DNA from 3 places in the Synechococcus sp. PH41509 genome. Region 1 is predicted to be linked to each of the others. Evidence: predicted binding sites of a transcription regulator. Region 1 holds the regulator's gene; each other region holds the start of a gene.
What was found. The regulator NtcA, encoded in region 1, controls nitrogen genes in cyanobacteria. The targets are predictions, from matches to a motif close to GTANCNNNNGNTAC.
Positions count from the first base shown of each region.

Region 2: the regulator NtcA is predicted to act here: its motif matches at 1,902-1,915, upstream of FZZ88_RS04190 (molybdenum cofactor guanylyltransferase).
Region 3: the regulator NtcA is predicted to act here: its motif matches at 3,976-3,989, upstream of FZZ88_RS09100 (DUF4278 domain-containing protein).

Region 1 covers NZ_VTLD01000005.1:30,954-36,619, forward strand. The annotation lists gene FZZ88_RS02370 (hypothetical protein) at 1-30, opposite strand, end outside; gene FZZ88_RS02375 (thioredoxin domain-containing protein) at 94-669, shown strand; gene thyX (FAD-dependent thymidylate synthase) at 714-1,436, shown strand; gene dcd (dCTP deaminase) at 1,448-2,041, opposite strand; gene FZZ88_RS02390 (cob(I)yrinic acid a,c-diamide adenosyltransferase) at 2,041-2,640, opposite strand; gene rph (ribonuclease PH) at 2,785-3,528, shown strand; gene ntcA (global nitrogen regulator NtcA) at 3,587-4,303, shown strand; gene FZZ88_RS02405 (DUF3084 domain-containing protein) at 4,331-5,482, shown strand; gene FZZ88_RS02410 (pre-16S rRNA-processing nuclease YqgF) at 5,479-5,666, shown strand, end outside.
Region 2 covers NZ_VTLD01000008.1:61,841-67,506, reverse strand. The annotation lists gene FZZ88_RS04200 (redox protein) at 1-150, opposite strand, end outside; gene FZZ88_RS04195 (GTP 3',8-cyclase MoaA) at 230-1,273, opposite strand; gene FZZ88_RS04190 (molybdenum cofactor guanylyltransferase) at 1,270-1,842, opposite strand; gene FZZ88_RS04185 (NarK family nitrate/nitrite MFS transporter) at 2,129-3,670, shown strand; gene FZZ88_RS04180 (nitrate reductase) at 3,752-5,666, shown strand, end outside.
Region 3 covers NZ_VTLD01000024.1:165,880-171,545, reverse strand. The annotation lists gene FZZ88_RS09135 (hypothetical protein) at 210-374, opposite strand; gene FZZ88_RS09130 (hypothetical protein) at 715-870, opposite strand; gene FZZ88_RS09125 (hypothetical protein) at 996-1,295, shown strand; gene FZZ88_RS09120 (hypothetical protein) at 1,508-1,693, shown strand; gene FZZ88_RS09115 (hypothetical protein) at 1,804-2,016, shown strand; gene FZZ88_RS09110 (SDR family oxidoreductase) at 2,086-2,751, shown strand; gene FZZ88_RS09105 (J domain-containing protein) at 2,767-3,552, shown strand; gene FZZ88_RS09100 (DUF4278 domain-containing protein) at 3,785-3,889, opposite strand; gene FZZ88_RS09095 (hypothetical protein) at 4,465-4,656, shown strand; gene FZZ88_RS09090 (hypothetical protein) at 4,735-5,262, shown strand; gene FZZ88_RS12165 (hypothetical protein) at 5,546-5,666, shown strand, end outside.

The DNA of each region.
Region 1 (5,666 bases):
CGGAAGGCTCAGCAGTCTCAGAATTGGCATGGGTGCAAGCTAGCCGCGGGCTTTCTGAGGAGCTGCCAGAGTGATTGAAGCGGTTGAGTCGTAATGACACGCACCCCAGAGTCTTCTCCCCTGGGCACGGCACAGCGGTGGGTGCTTGTGCTGGTCGCGGTTGCTCTCGCCCTGGGTCTGGTGATGTTGCGAGGCGGTATTCAGAGCGAAAGCCCGATGGAGCAGCTGGCGAGACGATCCCTCGACCCGCAGACTGCTTTGAGCAACGGACGTCCCACGCTGATCGAGTTCTACGCCGACTGGTGCCAGGTCTGCAGAGAAATGGCTCCCGCAATGCTGGAACTGGAGCAGAGTTCCCGAGAGCGACTCGATGTTGTTCTGGTGAACGTCGACAATCCCCGTTGGCAAGACCTGGTTGATCGCTACGACGTGAACGGCATTCCTCAGTTAAACCTGTTCAACGCCGAGGGTGAACCAAGGGGCCGATCCCTCGGCCTGCGCAGCTCAGAAGAACTGCAGATCTTGAGTGCTGCACTGCTTGAGAATCAGCCGTTGCCGGCCCTACCTGGCGTTGGGAGCATCAGCCGTCTGCCTGACCCCTCCTCCGCGGACAGCACATTGGCGGGAGTATCGAGCCAACCAACAGCCGGACCTCGCAGCCATGGTTGACACACCTCGCCATGATCACCACAACTCGTCACTCTGACGCTCCCATGGACCGCTTTCGGGTCGATCTGATCGCAGCCACGCCGAACCCGCAGCAATGCATCTATGCGGCCATGCATCAGGACTACAGCGAAGGTTTTGTGGCCGGTGATCGTGCCAGTTGGCCTGATGAACAACGGGCTGGGGAGATCTGCGTCAAACGTCTGCTATCCGGAGAGCGCGGCCATTACGGCCCCATGGAACATGCACAGATCGTGCTGAACGTGGGCTGGTTCCCTCATTCGGTGATGCAGCAGGCCCGCACCCATCGGGTCGGGGTGAGCTTTGATGTGCAATCGATGCGCTATACGGGCGATCGCATCTGCCAAGCAGCGGATGGGGCCCTAGAGCTTGAAGAGGTGTTTTATTTGCGGCCCGCCGGCGACTACAGCGACAGGCAGGGCAAGAAATATGCCTACACCGAAGAGCTGCGCAACCAGGATCTTGACCTGTGCCGAAGCGCTGCCGAGCGATACAGGGATCTTCTCCAAGCTGGCTTCTCTGAGGAGCACGCCCGCGGCATCCTTCCGTTCGACTATCGCCAGCACTTTGTGGTGAGCTTCAGTTTGCGCGCGTTTCTCCACTTCATGGATCTACGGGCCAAACTCGATGCACAACTCGAGATACGCCAGCTCTGCGATCTGATGTGGCCCCACATGGTGGATTGGGCTCCTGAGTTCGCCGCCTGGTACGAAAAAAGCAGGCTGCATCGAGCACGACTGGCCCCTTAAACCGGGGAGATCTAAACCTTGGCGAGCGTTACACGTTCGGGCTGGTGCTGGTATTTGCCCTGTCGATCGCTGTAGGTGGTCGCACAGGGATCACCCTCAAAAAACAAAAGCTGACAGATGCCTTCATCGGCATAGATCCGGCAGTCAGCACCTGAGCTATTGCTGAATTCAAGGGTGAGGTGCCCTTCCCAGCTGGCTTCCGCCGGGGTGGTATTCACAATGATTCCAAGGCGGGCATAGGTGCTCTTGCCCAAACAGATCACAGTGATATTGGGAGGAACACGAAGCTTTTCAAGCGCCACGCCAAGGCCATAGGAGTGGGCCGGAAGAATGAAATAGCGACCGTCCTCATCTTCATGGAGAGGAGTGGGCTCGAGATTGGCCGGATTGAACCGCTTGGGATTCATCACCGTGCCGGGAACGTGCCGGAAGATCAAAAATTCCTGAGGAGACAGGCGTAGGTCGTAGCCGTAGGAGGAGCAACCAAAGCTCAGCACCGGACGCAGCTTCTGCTCCGGATCCAGATGACGGACGAGGCCGCTCTGGAATGGCTCGATCATTCCCTGCCCAGCCTGTTCAGTGATCCAGCGATCGCACTTGAGCATCAGAAACCTCGGCGCAACTCCGTGACTTGATCTGCCATCTCCACCACGCCGGAGGGGATCGCAGGTCCTGTGATGATCACATCCATCGAGGCCGGCCGCTGCTCGAGAGCTTCAATCACGTCCGCTTCATCGAGATAACCGAAGGCCACAGCAAGGCCGATTTCATCCAGGACCAACTGGTCGAGATCTCCCTGAATCAAATGCTGACGACAGATGGACCAAACGGCAGCAACCGCCTCGGCACCGCCGGGGTGATTCGGCGAGGAGAGGCAGAGAGGCACCTCAGGCCGCAGCCAGACCAGTCCTCCACAAAGTTGGACGCGACCTGCGGGCCCCTGCTGCACGCCCCCTTTGAGGAACTGACTGATCAGAACACGACTGCCCAGACCAGCGGCACGCATCGCTTGACTCAGAACACTGGCGAAACTGCCGCGATAGGGCGCCGTGTGCACCTGCAGCTGCCCTTCGGGAGCCACCAGATACAGCGGTGGAGGATCTGCAACAGGTGGCAGGGACCTGAATCCGGCCCGCTGCAAAGCCTGCTGATCCCGATCCAGAGAGCTCTGGAACGCTTGGGGGTCGGCAAGGCTTGTGGTCATCACGGCAACATCCGTCCGGGTGATCCCGGCAAGACCTTGAATGTAGCGGCGAGATGACATTCCACAAGTGCATTGACACCACCCATGGTGTTTGGACGGGCGAGAACCAACCGCCTGCGAGGCTTGAAGAACTGCACACCACCGATGAGCCAACCCGCTGGAAGCCGCACCGATGGCCGTCGCCCTGAGCAGTTACGACCGTTCTCGGTGACCTGGAATCCCATGGGTTTTGCTTTGAGCTCCCTTGTGGTTCACACCGGCCGAACCGCTGTTCTGTGCAGCGTCTGCCTGGAGGACAACGTTCCCCGCTGGCGGAAGGGAGAAGGGTTGGGGTGGGTCAGCGCCGAATACCGGCTGCTGCCGGGATCCACGCCGCAGCGGCAATCACGGGAGCTCATGAAATTGTCGGGCCGCACGCAGGAGATTCAACGGTTGATCGGCCGAAGCCTTCGCGCTGTGATCGACATGAAGCGTCTTGGAGAGCGCACCTTGCTGATCGACTGCGATGTGATCCAGGCCGACGCCGGAACACGGACAGCATCCATCACCGGAGCTTGGCTCGGCCTTGAGCAAGCCTGCCTTTCACTCGTGGATGAGGGGATTCTGGAGCAATCGCCACTGGTCGACCAGTTGGCGGCCGTGTCCGTCGGCCTGGTGAATGGCCAGGCCTTGCTGGATCTGGACTACAGCGAAGACAGCAGAGCTGAGGTGGACCTGAATGTTGTGCAGGCTGGCGATGGTCGCCTTTTGGAGATCCAGGGAACTGCAGAGGGGGCGCCCTTCAGCCGCAGCCAGCTCAATGAATTACTGGATCTGGCTGAGCCTGGATTGACTTCGCTGATGCAGGCGCAACGCCAAGCCATGAACGAGCACACCAGAGTTACGTAATAACCGCTACACGGCGGCCACCGTTAGCTCCGTAGCTTCGCCTCACCAGGGGGTTGTCATGACCAGTAGCCGAGGTTTCAGCCGATACACCCCGCAGATGGTGGCCCCAACCCCAAGCACAGAACCGGCCAACCGCTCCCTCTTGGAAATCATCCGGGATCTGGACGGCGCAAGCAGCGAATTGGTGGACCGCAACAAGACCATCTTTTTCCCTGGAGATCCTGCTGAACGGGTCTATCTGATCCGCCGCGGAGCTGTCCGTCTCTCCCGCGTCTACGAGTCAGGAGAAGAGATCACAGTGGCCTTGCTCCGCGAAAACAGCCTCTTCGGGGTACTGTCGTTGCTGACCGGTCAACGATCTGATCGTTTTTACCACGCCGTAGCCTTCACCAGAGTCGAGATGGTGACGGCGCCAGCGACATCCGTGAAGGCGGCGATAGAGGCGGATACCAGCGTTGGCCTGCGCTTGCTGCAGGGCCTGTCCAGTCGGATTCTTCAAACCGAAACGATGATCGAAACGCTGACCCACAGGGACATGTCATCCCGACTGGTGAGCTTTCTGCTTGTGCTGTGCAGGGATTTCGGCGTAGCGGATGAACTGGGAATCACCATCGACCTGCGCCTGTCCCATCAGGCCATCGCCGAAGCGATTGGCTCAACGCGCGTGACAATCACACGTCTGCTGGGAGACTTGCGTCAATCCGGTCTGGTTCAGATTGACCGCAAAAAAATCACCGTTCTGGATCCAATCGCTCTGGCCAAACGATTCAGCTAGTCAACACCTCAACCCACAGGTGCAGCCATGAGTGGCTGGGCACTGATCCTGGTTCTGCTGGTGCTCGGAGGCGTTCTGTCGACCCTTGGTGACCGGCTGGGAAGTCGTGTCGGCAAGGCCCGCCTGAGTCTGTTCAAGATGCGGCCGCGACGGACCGCCGTTCTGATCACGGTGCTGACCGGCAGCCTGATCAGCGCACTGTCGCTCGGCCTGCTGCTGCTGGTGAGCCGCCAACTGCGAGTGGGCCTGTTTGAACTGGATGCTCTGCAAGACCGGCTCCAGGACAGTCGACGGCAACTCGATGCAGCCGAACGAGAAAGGGAAGAGACCCGAAAAGAAACCAACCGGATCGCCGCTGAGCTCAAGCAGTCGCAGCAACGGGCTGACATCCTGCGCCGCGAACTGGCTCCTCTGCAGAACGAACGCGCCCAACTCGAGGCAGAACGTGAGCGTCTGAGCCAGGACATCGCCTCCCGCGATGCAGATATCCAGCGCACGGAGGCCGAATTGAACAGCGTGCGGAGCCGCATCCGAGCTGGCGAGCAGGAACTCAAGGAACTCGAATTCAACCTGGTCGCCCTGAGGCGTGGATCAGTGGTGATCAGTAGCGGACAGACCTTGGCGAGAGCAACGGTTCGTCTCGATGCTCCGGATCAAGCAAAACAGGTTGTCGACCGGCTGCTTCAAGAGGCCAATATCAACGCCTACGGCAAGGTGAGGCCTGGGGAAGCACCCGAACGACAGTTGATCCGCGTTCCTCGAAGTGACGTGGAACGTCTGCAGAACATCATCCGCAAGCCTGACACTTGGGTGATCTCGCTGCGCTCCGCCACCAATGTGCTGCGTGGTGAAACGGCGGTGTACGCCTTCCCCGAAGTGCGTCCCAACCGCCCGGTGGTGCAAAGCGGTGACGTGCTGGCGACCACCACACTGCAAACGGATGAACGCACACCGGAGGGCATTCGAACGAGACTGAACCTTCTCTTGGCCTCGGCCTACGCCGAGGTGCAACGGCGAGGATCCCTTACGGAAGGACTGCAGTTCGATGGATCCGCACTCTCCCAACTGGCCCAGACATTGCTGGAGGGACCCAACCAAAGCATGGTCTTGAAGGTGATTGCCGCAGGGATCAGCGACAGCGCCGATCCTGTGGTGGTCACGGTTGAGGCATCCCCATGAAGCGAGTGGCCGTGCTCGACCCAGGCCGTTGCAAATGTGGCCTTGTGCTGGCCGATCTTCAGCGTGGTCTTGTCAGCGAGGGCCATGTTCTGAGCCCAGAGGCCGTGGAACCCTGGCTCGAGCAGTGGAATCAAGACCAACCTCTCGATCGCATCCTGATTGGCGACGGAACAGGAAGCCAAGC
Region 2 (5,666 bases), on a different contig from region 1:
CCAGGCTCCACTCTCAGGGTCGTTGGGTGGCGACACCGCAGGACCGCTGTGAATCACCAAGTCACGCGCGTTCGAGGTGTCCACAGTCACGTCGAAAAAACGAACCGATGGGGTGTCGCGAAAGCGCTCGTAGGCCAGCAGTTCGAACATCTCGATGGATCCTTGAAGATCCTTCAGCTGACCTGTTGTACCGGGAGCCTCACTCAAAAACGGTGACGATCACAACGGTTCAGCCCCCCAGATACGCCATCTCCGCATGCGTTGACGCACCGGCCTCTGGATCACGCTCCTCGCTGTAGCGGTCCTGGCGCCGCTGCCAAAGATCGCGTATGGCCTGCTCGAGGCAAGGCTCCGACGAGAGCACAGGCTTGAGATCCATGCCATGAGCGGAGAACAAACAGGTGAACGCCTGCCCATCGGCGGTGACACGCAACCGGTTGCAATCTCCACAGAACGGCTCACTGATGGAGGCGATCACACCGATGGATCCGGCGCCATCGCGATAGTTCCAACGCTGTGCCGTGCCACCCCTGGGGCGCCCCAGGGGTTCGAGCGGCCAACGGGCGTGAATGCGCTCCACCATCTGCGCCGCCGGCAGCACCTGGTCCAGCCTCCACTGATTGCGGTTGCCCACATCCATGAACTCAATCAAGCGCAGCTCCACCCCCTGCTGCCGCGCCAAACCGGCCAAGGGAAGAAGTTGATCATCATTCATCCCCCGTTGGATCACGGCGTTGAGCTTGAGTTCACCGGCCGAGGGGTCAAAACCAGCGGCACGAGCCGCCGAAATGCCGTCCTGCACCTTGCGCACCAACCGTTCACCGGCGACAGCGCCACCCTGGAGACCAGCCATGCGCGCTGCTGCCTCCCCTTCTGCTGCATCCAAGCTGATGGTGATGCGATTCAACCCTGCTGCGCGCAGCGACCGAGCCATCGGTTCCGAAAGCAAAACCCCATTGCTGGTAAGCGCCACCACTTCAAGACCTGCTACGGGATCTGATCGACGCCTCCGGGCCTGCGCCACCGCCTCAAGCAAGGGCAACAACCGGCGGCTCAACAACGGCTCTCCACCCGTGAGCCGTAGCGTTTGGGTTCCAAGGCGCGAGGCGACACGAATAACACGCATTTGCTGCTCAAGCGTGAGCAAGCCAGGGGGATCATCCACATCCGGACGGCAGTACGGACAGGCGAGATTGCAGCGGGCCGTCAGCGACAGCCGCAGTACTCCGAGGGGCCGGTTGAAACGATCTGCGAGCGGCAGCGAGGTGCTCATCCTTCCAACGCTGACAGATCTGCTGAGCAATTGGCATTCAGCAGAGCCTCTGCAGGCAACTGCACCGACTGATGAGGAACACGCATCAACCAGTCCATCCAGCGCAACTCTCCACGTTGCAATTGCTGATCGAGACAGGGGCGAAAGGGGGAGCCTGAAGGAATCACCGCCAACAACGGCTGCAGCCGCATACCGTCATGGGCCACCGCTGCTTGCTCAGGAGCACGGTTCCAGGCCGCGATGAGCTGAAGAAATACAGCCGTCCGCAAGCGCGGCATGTCCACCGGAAGCACCAGCAACGCCTCCCCGGGCGGAAGCGGCAGCACCCTGGCAAGCGCCTGCAGGGGGCCATTCCAAGGAGGGGGCTCCAACAGCACGGAACATCCGGGTCGGAGCCCCAGCACCTCTGCATGCTCGCGATGGCGACTCAACACCTGCACCGGATACCCCAAGGGCAGCAGCTGGTCGACCAACGCCGTTAGCCAAACACCACCGGATGGATGGGGCAACAGCGCTTTGTCACGCCCCATGCGACGGCTGCTACCGCCACTGAGCAAACAAACCCGCAAGCCTTGGTTCACATCTCTGATCAACAATCTGCACCAGCGAAGTCCAACAACCCAACAAAGTTGCAACCGCTACCAAATCATCCAGGCACAAGAACACCTGATCCAATCAATCAGCTCCATTGATGTTTGCGGAGGAACACAAAAACAGAAATTGGTAACCAATCTGACCAAAGAGTGGCCCGACGAATTGATTAACTGCGCGAGTTAAACGGATCTTCTTTTCGACCGTTTTGCCATCCCCGGGCACCCTTCGTTTTGACGCCCGAGGTTTCACTTCTTCTTCTCAATGCTTGGCGACCTCTGGTCGTTCCAGGGCAGGTATCGAACCCTTCACCTGACCTGGATCGCCTTCTTCCTGACCTTCGTGGTCTGGTTCAACTTGGCCCCTCTGGCCACCACCGTGAAAGCGGACCTCGGATTGACCGTTGGTCAGATCCGCACCGTGGCCATCTGCAATGTGGCCCTCACCATCCCGGCTCGCGTGCTGATTGGCATGCTTCTGGACAAATTCGGACCCCGGGTCACCTATTCCTCGATCCTGGTCTTCTCAGCCTTTCCCTGCCTGCTGTTTGCGTCCGCTCAGGACTTCAACCAGCTGGTGGTGGCACGTCTGCTGCTCTCCATCGTGGGCGCCGGCTTCGTGATCGGCATCCGAATGGTGGCCGAGTGGTTCCCTCCTAAGGAAATCGGCCTCGCGGAAGGGATCTACGGCGGCTGGGGCAACTTCGGCTCCGCCTTCTCCGCCCTCACCATGGTGGCCCTCGCTGGCTTCCTCTCCTTCTCCGGCGGCTTCGAACTGCCGACCGGCGCTGTTCTGAACTGGCGCGGTGCCATCGCCCTGACCGGCATCGTCTCCGCCGTCTACGGCCTCTTCTACTTCTTCAACGTCACCGACACCCCGCCTGGCAAGACGTACCAGCGCCCTGAGAAAACCGCAGGTCTGGAAGTCACCTCCATGCGCGACTTCTGGGGTCTGCTGGGCATGAACGTGCCCTTCGCAGCCATTCTCTGCGTGCTCTGCTGGCGTCTTGGCAAGGTGGGCTTCCTCACCCCAAGCACCTATCCGCTGGCCCTTGGTGCCGTCGCCGTCTGGTTTGCCTTCCAAACCTGGGGAATCATCCGCACCAACCGCGATCTGATTCTTGGCAACAAGGTTTATCCCAAGGAAGACCGCTACGAGTTCCGCCAGGTGGCGATCCTCGAGCTCACCTACATCGTGAACTTCGGCTCCGAACTGGCCGTGGTTTCGATGCTGCCCACCTTCTTTGAAACCACCTTCGATCTGCCGAAGGCCACGGCCGGAATCCTGGCCTCCTGTTTCGCTTTCGTGAACCTGGTGGCCCGCCCTGCCGGTGGTCTGATCTCCGACCGCGTCGGCAGCCGCAAGAACACCATGGGCTTCCTCACCGCCGGTCTCGGCGTGGGCTACCTGGTGATGAGCATGATCAAGCCGGGCACCTTCACCGGCACCACCGGCATCGCCGTTGCCGTGGTGATCACCATGCTCGCCTCCTTCTTCGTGCAGTCCGGTGAAGGCGCCACCTTCGCGCTGGTGCCCCTGGTCAAGCGTCGCGTCACCGGTCAGGTGGCCGGTCTAGTCGGTGCCTACGGCAACGTTGGTGCTGTGACCTACCTGACCATCTTCAGCCTCCTGCCGATGTGGATGGGCGGCGGCGGCGAACCCACCCCCGAGGTGATTGCTGCCTCCAACAGCGCCTTCTTCCAGATCCTGGGCGTCGCAGGTTTGGTCGTGGCCTTCTTCTGCTTCTTCTTCCTGAAGGAGCCCAAAGGGTCCTTCGCAGAGCTGCACGAAGGCGAAACGGCCTGATCCATCACCCTCCGCAGCACCCTGTCGCTGCACAACGACCCGGAGCTAAAGCTCCGGGTTTTGTTCTTTTTAGGTTCCTGCATGGTCAACTCCCCCCGCAGCGTGCGCAGCCAGTGCCCCTACTGCGGCGTGGGCTGTGGCCTGGAGCTGCTCCCACCTGCTGTGAAGGGTCAAGCAGTGAAGCGGGATGGTGAAGGCAATCCAATGTGGACCGCCCGCGGCGACCGCGAGCATCCCTCCAGTCTTGGTCAGGTCTGCATCAAGGGCGCCACGGTTGGCGAAACCCTGGCCCAAGGACGACTGCGCCAACCCCTATTCCGCGAAACGCTCGAGGACGACTTCGCACCGATCAGCTGGGACGAGGCCCTCGACAAAATCACCGGACAGATTCAGGCAAGCGTGACCCAGCGCGGCAATGCCGATGGCATCGCCATGTACGGCTCCGGCCAGTTCCACACCGAGGACTACTACCTGGCCCAGAAACTGCTGAAAGGCGCACTGGGCACCAACAATTTTGATGCCAACTCGCGGCTGTGCATGAGCTCAGCAGTGGCGGGCTACACCCGCAGCCTGGGCTCCGATGGCCCCCCCTGCAGCTACGAAGACCTCGACCACTGCACGGTGGCGTTTCTGATCGGCACCAACACCGCCGAGTGCCACCCGGTGCTGTTCCAGCGCCTGCTGAAGCGAAAACGAAAAAACCCTGGCAGCGTCAAGATCGTGGTGGTGGATCCACGCCGCACCGACACCGCCAAAGCCGCCGACATCCACTTGCCGATTGCACCAGGCAGCGACCTGGCCCTGCTGCACGGCATTGCCCACCTGGTGCTCCGCGAGAACGGCCAGGATCCAGCCTTCATCGACGACCACACCGAGAATTACGACGCCTTTTTTGACGTCGCCGCCCGCTGGACTCCAAGGCGGGTTGCCCTGTTCTGCAACATCCCCGAAAAACGCCTGCGGGAAGTGGCCGCTCTGTTCCACCGGCGCGAAAAGGTGCTCAGCCTCTGGTCAATGGGTGTGAACCAACGCCGGGAAGGAACAGCAGTGGTGCAGGGGTTGATCAATCTGCATCTGCTCACCGGCCAGATCGGCAAGGAAGGAGCAGGCCCGTTTTCCCTCACCGGCCAACCAAATGCCATGGGCGGGCGTGAGGCTGGAGGCTTGGCGCATCTGCTGCCGGGCTACCGCTTGGTGACCAACGCTGACCACCGTGCCGAAGTGGAACAGGCCTGGCGGCTGCCAAAAGGAAGGATCAACGCCAAGCCTGGATTGGCGGCCTGGCAACAGATCGAAGCAATGGAACAGGGCGCGCTGGATCTGTGGTGGGTGGCCGCCACCAACCCCCTGGTCAGCCTCCCGGATCTCGACCGGGTGAAGTCAGCCATGAACAAGTGCCCGCTGGTGGTGGTGAGCGAGGCCTATGCCGACTCTGAAACGTCCCATTACGCCCACCTGCTTTTGCCCGCAGCCCAGTGGAGTGAGAAGGCCGGTGCCATGACCAATTCCGAACGGCGGGTGACCTATTGCCCGGCCTATCGACGCCGCTTCGGCGAAAGCCGGCCCGACTGGGAGGTCTTCGCTGACGTGGGACGCCGCTTGGGCTACACCGAACAATTCAGCTTCGATTCAGCGGCTGAGGTTTACGCCGAATTCACCGAACTGACCCAAGGGCGCCTCTGTGACGTCAGTGGCCTGAGCCATGCGCTGCTTGAACAGGACGGTCCACAGCAGTGGCCGTACCCCCACGGCAGCAGCCCCAGCGCAGCAGGGAAACGCCTCTACGAAGACCATCAGTTCCCCACCCCGAACAAACGCGCCCGCTTCAGCACCGATCAACCGCTCGGGCTGGCGGAACCCCCCTGCGAGACCTACCCCCTGGTGCTGACGGTGGGCCGCTATCTGGGGCAGTGGCACACCATGACCCGCACAGGGAAGGTGGAACGGCTGATGAAACAGCATCCCGAGCCGCTGCTGGAGATTCACCCCGGTGACG
Region 3 (5,666 bases), on a different contig from region 1:
GCGGGCGGGCTGAAGACGCTCGGTGTCTGTATTTGGAGTTCGGAGAAGACAGCGCAGGAAGTCTGAACCTCTGATGACCACGCATAAAAAAGGAGGGTTCCCTAAGCCCTCCCAGAGTCGACGCATTACCCCTCACCGGGGTGCACTAAGTGTTACGTACTGAACAAAGTAGCGCTGTAAGTGTTGATACCTATTCCTGATTGTGTGGATCACCCTAAGGATTGTTCTTGGCGCCGCAGGGTCTCGTAGGCCTGCCAAAGGCCTTCTACTTCTGAGCACACCTCCTGACGATTGCAGACGCGATAACGGCCCTGGCCGATGGCATCAATTGTTGTGCCCTTGGAGGTGGCGCAGATACGACTGATGTTCGCCATGGAATTCCTTCGTTGGATCAAGGATCTACAGCCACGCGGGTTCCCCTTGCACGCTTGTTTTGCACTTCTAAATCTCTTCGCTGAAAGAAAAGAGGAATGGCTATGGGAGTGCCGTGATGCCTCCGTTGTGATTGATCGGCACATCAGTCGTGACCAAAAAGAAACCGGGCCATGCCCAGTTCCTTTGATGTTTGTGAGTTGCGTACAGATCGCTCAGGCTTTGGAGGGTTTGGTGGTGAGTGCAGCAGACATGGCTGTGGCCAGGAGCATGCATCCGGCGACGGCGAGGAAGCCCATGGTTCAGGAAAGAATGGCTTCGCCATCATTTCCACAGCTGGCGTCAGCTTTTGTTGCCGTTGTCACGGAATCCTGAAGATCCATCCTGGCGACCGTCCTCGGTCGTTTTTTGAGGCATGGCCTGGCGGTCTAGGCATGAGGAGCACAGCAATTTCCCCTTGTTGCGCCAGTAGGCCTCCATGGAGCGTTCGATGCGCATTGAGCATCCCTCACAGCGAAATAACGGCATCGACGATTTCGCGACGCCGCCCTTCTAACGCAATGGCCCTGCCGAACCGGTGTTCTCTGTGACGATGGGTGTGCTTCCGCCGCCCCAGCGTTGTGATGCAGCCATTGCGTGTGTTGCTGCTGATCCTGATTTCGCCTGTTGCCTTTGGGGCAACGCCTTTCCAGCCCTTAGATCGTGTGGAAGGGTGGTTGATCGAACGTCGTTTGGATGACATGCAGGATCCGATCTGCCGTGCGTCCATGCCAGGGCATGGCACCTGGTTCTCGGCAAGGGTCCGGATGGATCCTGATGATTTGGTTGTTGTTCCTGTCGGACTGCAACGACCTGATGAAGCTGCGCTGACCGCTGTTCGTGAGGCCCTCCAGCGCTGTCGCGAAAGTCTTCTTTATTTTTGAGCCGACAAAGCTTTGTGGCTGGTGGTGCCGTCGCGGTGAAATCAGGCTATGAAAACAGTGTCGGCCTTTGTAAAAAAAACGTCGACTCCTCACACCACCTGAGCCTCCGTTAACCGCGGGGGCTTTTTCTTGCCCCAATCCCGAACTACACCTTTTGATTTTGTGCTCAGCAAAAGTTTTGCGGTTGTGATGTTTTTAATGACTTTTGTCTGATGTATTGCATCGAGAGGCTTGATTCAGGTGGGCAATGGATTCAGGAGATCTGCTTCAAAACGGAGTTCAAAGCCTTTGTGAATGCCCGTACCAAATCACGCGCCACCTTGAAGACCTATCGCGTGGTTCATGCCACCTGGAATCAAGTGGTCACCGTTGTGCAGGGATCGGCTGAATCCTTTTGAATGGCTTTGATTTGGCGTCTTCAGTGCTGCTGTGATCCCGAAGACTTCAGGTCACTTCCTGGGATGAGGGATGTCCTGAGCCATAACCACTGGCCTCGGGGACTTTGGACATGATTCTCACGCGGTATCTCAGTAGCGAAGGTTGGGTGGAGGAGTGTTCCCATGCCCATGCTTTTGATGCCTACATCGACGCACGACGTCGCTGTGTTCTTCGAGGCTGCCCGTATTTACTGGTGAATGCGGAGACCGGCGGCACAATTTCGGTGCTCACTGTGAAGCAGTGTCTGCATCAGTACGGTGTTGATGGTGATCTATCCGATTGATCGAATCGTTTGATCTCTTGGGTGGATCGATGGAAGAGCCGGCAGGATGGCGGTGGCTGAAATTTCCCCATGTCGACGTTCCTGGTCACCGGCGCGAACCGTGGGATCGGGTTGGAATACTGCCGTCAGCTCAAGGCTCGGGGCGAGGAGGTGGTGGCGGTCTGCCGTCAAAGCAGTGATGAACTGGAGCATCTAGGGGTGCGTGTTGAAGCCGGCCTTGAACTGAGTGACAGCCAATGCATCGATGATCTGGTGCACCGCTTGGCGGGCTTGCCGCTAGATGGCGTCATCCTCAATGCTGGAATCCTGCAGTCGATGCGGTTGGCCGATCTGGATCCCACGGGGATCTTTCGGCAGTTTGAGGTGAATGCCCTTGCTCCTCTGCTGCTCGCCCGGGCTTTGGTGAATCAGATGCCCCGTGGTGCCAAGTTGGTGTTGATGACCAGCCGTATGGGCTCCATCGATGACAACACATCTGGAGGTTCCTATGGCTATCGGATGTCGAAGGTGGCCCTCAATATGGCCGGAAAATCATTGGCGATTGATCTGGAGCCACTCGGCATCGCCGTTGCACTTTTGCATCCTGGATTGGTGCGGACTCGCATGATCCAGTTCAATCCAAGCGGTATTGACCCGGAGCAGGCGGTGGAGGGTCTGTTGGCACGGGTTGATGCCTTGACCATGGCCAACAGCGGCAGCTTCTGGCATGCCAATGGTGAGCTGTTGCCGTGGTGAGACGGGAGAAACGCTTTGGGTTTTGATCCGCGTCACTGGTCTGGCGGACGTTCTGAACAACGGGTCACCAGCAATGTTGAGGCGTTGCTGGCGGAGAACGATGCCCTTCGACGTGAGGTGTTGCGGCTCAACCGTGAGTTGGACCGACTGCAGCGGCAGCAACGCCAACGCTTCCGAACCGAATCCACTTCCCACCGCTCTTGGAGCGAGCCGTCGGCGCAAGCTCCGCCGCGCATCAGCAGCCTCCAGGTGCAGGCTTGGGGCCAGTCGCTTGGACAGCAGCCGGGATGGAGTGCACTGCGTCAGCGCGGGTTGGAGTCTTTGATTGATCAGCTCAACCGCAGCAGTTTTCCCTCACATCTGACCCTTGAACAGCGACTCGATCGTCTGGTTCCTGGTTTAGGAACTGATCTGCGGGTGGCGGTGGGATCCAAGGCGAGTAAACAAACATCGGCAGTCCTGGCGGCGTTTGCGATGTTCGGCGTCCGGGCTAGCGAGTGGCTGGATGAGGATCCACGACGGGTGGTTGAACAGCTGCGTCAGCAACAGGAAAAATTCAGCTCCAAGCGGCAGGGACGTCGCACGCGAAGTGATCAAAGGCGAACAGATCGTGTGGACTTTGGACATCCACGTGATCCACGGCTTGCAGCTTTAGATGTCCTCGGGTTGGACGCCAATGCCTCACTCACCGAGATCAAGCAGGCTCACCGGAAATTGGTGAAAAAGCACCATCCTGACCTTGGCGGTTCGGCAGAGGCTTTTCGCAACGTCAACGAGGCTTATCAGTCGTTGGTCCAATAACGCCGTCCAGTCAGGACTGATCGCTTATGTCCGATGATTGTTGTGTTTGCGGTGGTGCCATGCCAGTGGAATTTGGGGTCATCTGTATTGGTGCAGGCATCGCCATTGCTGTCTCCTTGGGTGTGGCGGTTTGGTTTGAACGTTGGAAAGCCAAGCAACCTGATCCCACGACGAAACAGCCATAAAAAAAGCCCCGCCAAAGCGGGACTTGAGCGAACGTTTTTTGCTGTTGTCAGCGCGCGACTTTCTGACCGCGATAAATGAGAACAGAACGCTGGTTGCTGGAAGCAGCAGCGTTGTTCTTGGTGTACTTCTGGCCGCGATAGGTCAGGGTCATGATGGGTTCCTCGAAGCAAGCTCAGGTCCCCGTTCCATGGCCTGAATCGAACTGCGCCTCGCCTAAGGCGAGGTGAACGTAGTTGCGTAGCTGTTGCTACACAACCTTTATAGAGGCGATATCAACCCACGTGTCGTTCATGCTGTTACACAGCTGCAATCTTGTTTAGCCCAGGCCTGAATAACCCCGCTTGGATGCTATTTCAGCGGTTTTCATTCAATTGCTTCCGCGCCCGTTTGGCGGTGTATGCACCGGGCGAGGTTTGAGTTGCGGCGTTTTTTGAGCCGCCTTGGTGATGGACTGCAACAGAGTGGGGTAGGCAGTGGTTTGCGTCATCTCAGCGTTTCAGGAACTGTCTTCATCTTGTCGCTGCTTGGAGTGACGGAATGATGGATCGGCTACCGATCTGGCGGTTCAAGCTCTGACGGATTGTTCTGGACTCAAAGCTTCCATTAACTTGTTGCCATTGTGAACAGTTCGCCCGCAATTAAGTGATCTTTGATGCTTACTTAGTGTGAAGCTGCTAGCGCTAAGGGCCTCCGTTCGTACCGTGTAGGCACACGGTTTTAGATGTGATGAACAGCTCTCAGAGCAAAGATGATTGGGTGAAGGCACAGCAACACAAGCTTCATAAGCCCATTGATGTGGACACATTGATGTGGGTGCGAAACCGCTTAATGCGCTTGGAAGTGGAGGCGCGCTGGGCCGACCGCATTTGTGTGTTTGAGGAGTTCTTCCCGAATGACGCGATCATTCCGCGCATTTAACCGAATTCTGTTTTTGACTTTTTTGGGCCAAAAGGGAGGTGTGGCGAAAACCTGCACCAGTATTCATCTGGCCTGTGTATGGGCTTAACAGGGCATGTCGGTGTGTGTTATGGACGCGGATCGCAACCGTTCCGCAACCGCCTCTTCGCCCGAGGAATTCTCCCGTTTCAGGGGGTTCCATCCGAGGCTGCAGCGAAAGCCACGCGCCATGCCTCCGTGATCATCACGGAGGGTCAAGCCAGAAGCCATGAAGATGAACTCAACAATCTCTCAGTAGGTGCCGTCGAGTTCACGGTTGAACTCTCCTCAATGCTGCGGCAGATGGGCACCATGCATACCGCGTTGTTGGTGAAGGTGGATCGTCGTCAACAACCGCTTGCTCAGGATGCGCGCCAAATCTTGGATGGTTTTGGGGTCGATGTGATGCAGGCAGAAATCCCCCTGTTGGCTGCGTTTGAAAAAGCAGCGGTGGAGGGTCGGCCTATTGGCATGCGGCTGTTCAGATCACTGAACGCTTGTATGGCGATCACCCACGGCGTCGGTTGCCGATCGAACAGACAGGCCAATCGGTTGCCGCGATCATCGTTCCAATTGGTTGTTTGGTGATGGGCCGTAGTTCCTGGGTGAAAAATCCGACCCGTTGTTCAGCAGCTTCAACCTGGCAGCCCAATGATTTATCTGCCTCTTCAGCGCAACCTGCGGTGAAGTCCTCCCGAACTGTTGCCGTGCTCAACGCGAGCTCCTCTGGTGAAAAAGCATGATCGAAACCGTTGTGATGCTTGCGATCGGCCTGTCTATGGCCGGTGTTGTTCTGGGAACTCTCACCACTGACCAGTCGGTTTAAGTTCAGAGGCCGTCGCTGCTTTTGATGTCAGGTCTTTTCGCATTCATGCTCGGGCAGCTGGAGATCAGCAATCTCACCGCAGTCTTTCTGGCTTTGGTGGCGTTGGTGTTTGTGGGTAGCTTCGCTGTGGTGTCGTTGCAGACCGGCGAGCTAATCAAACCGCCTA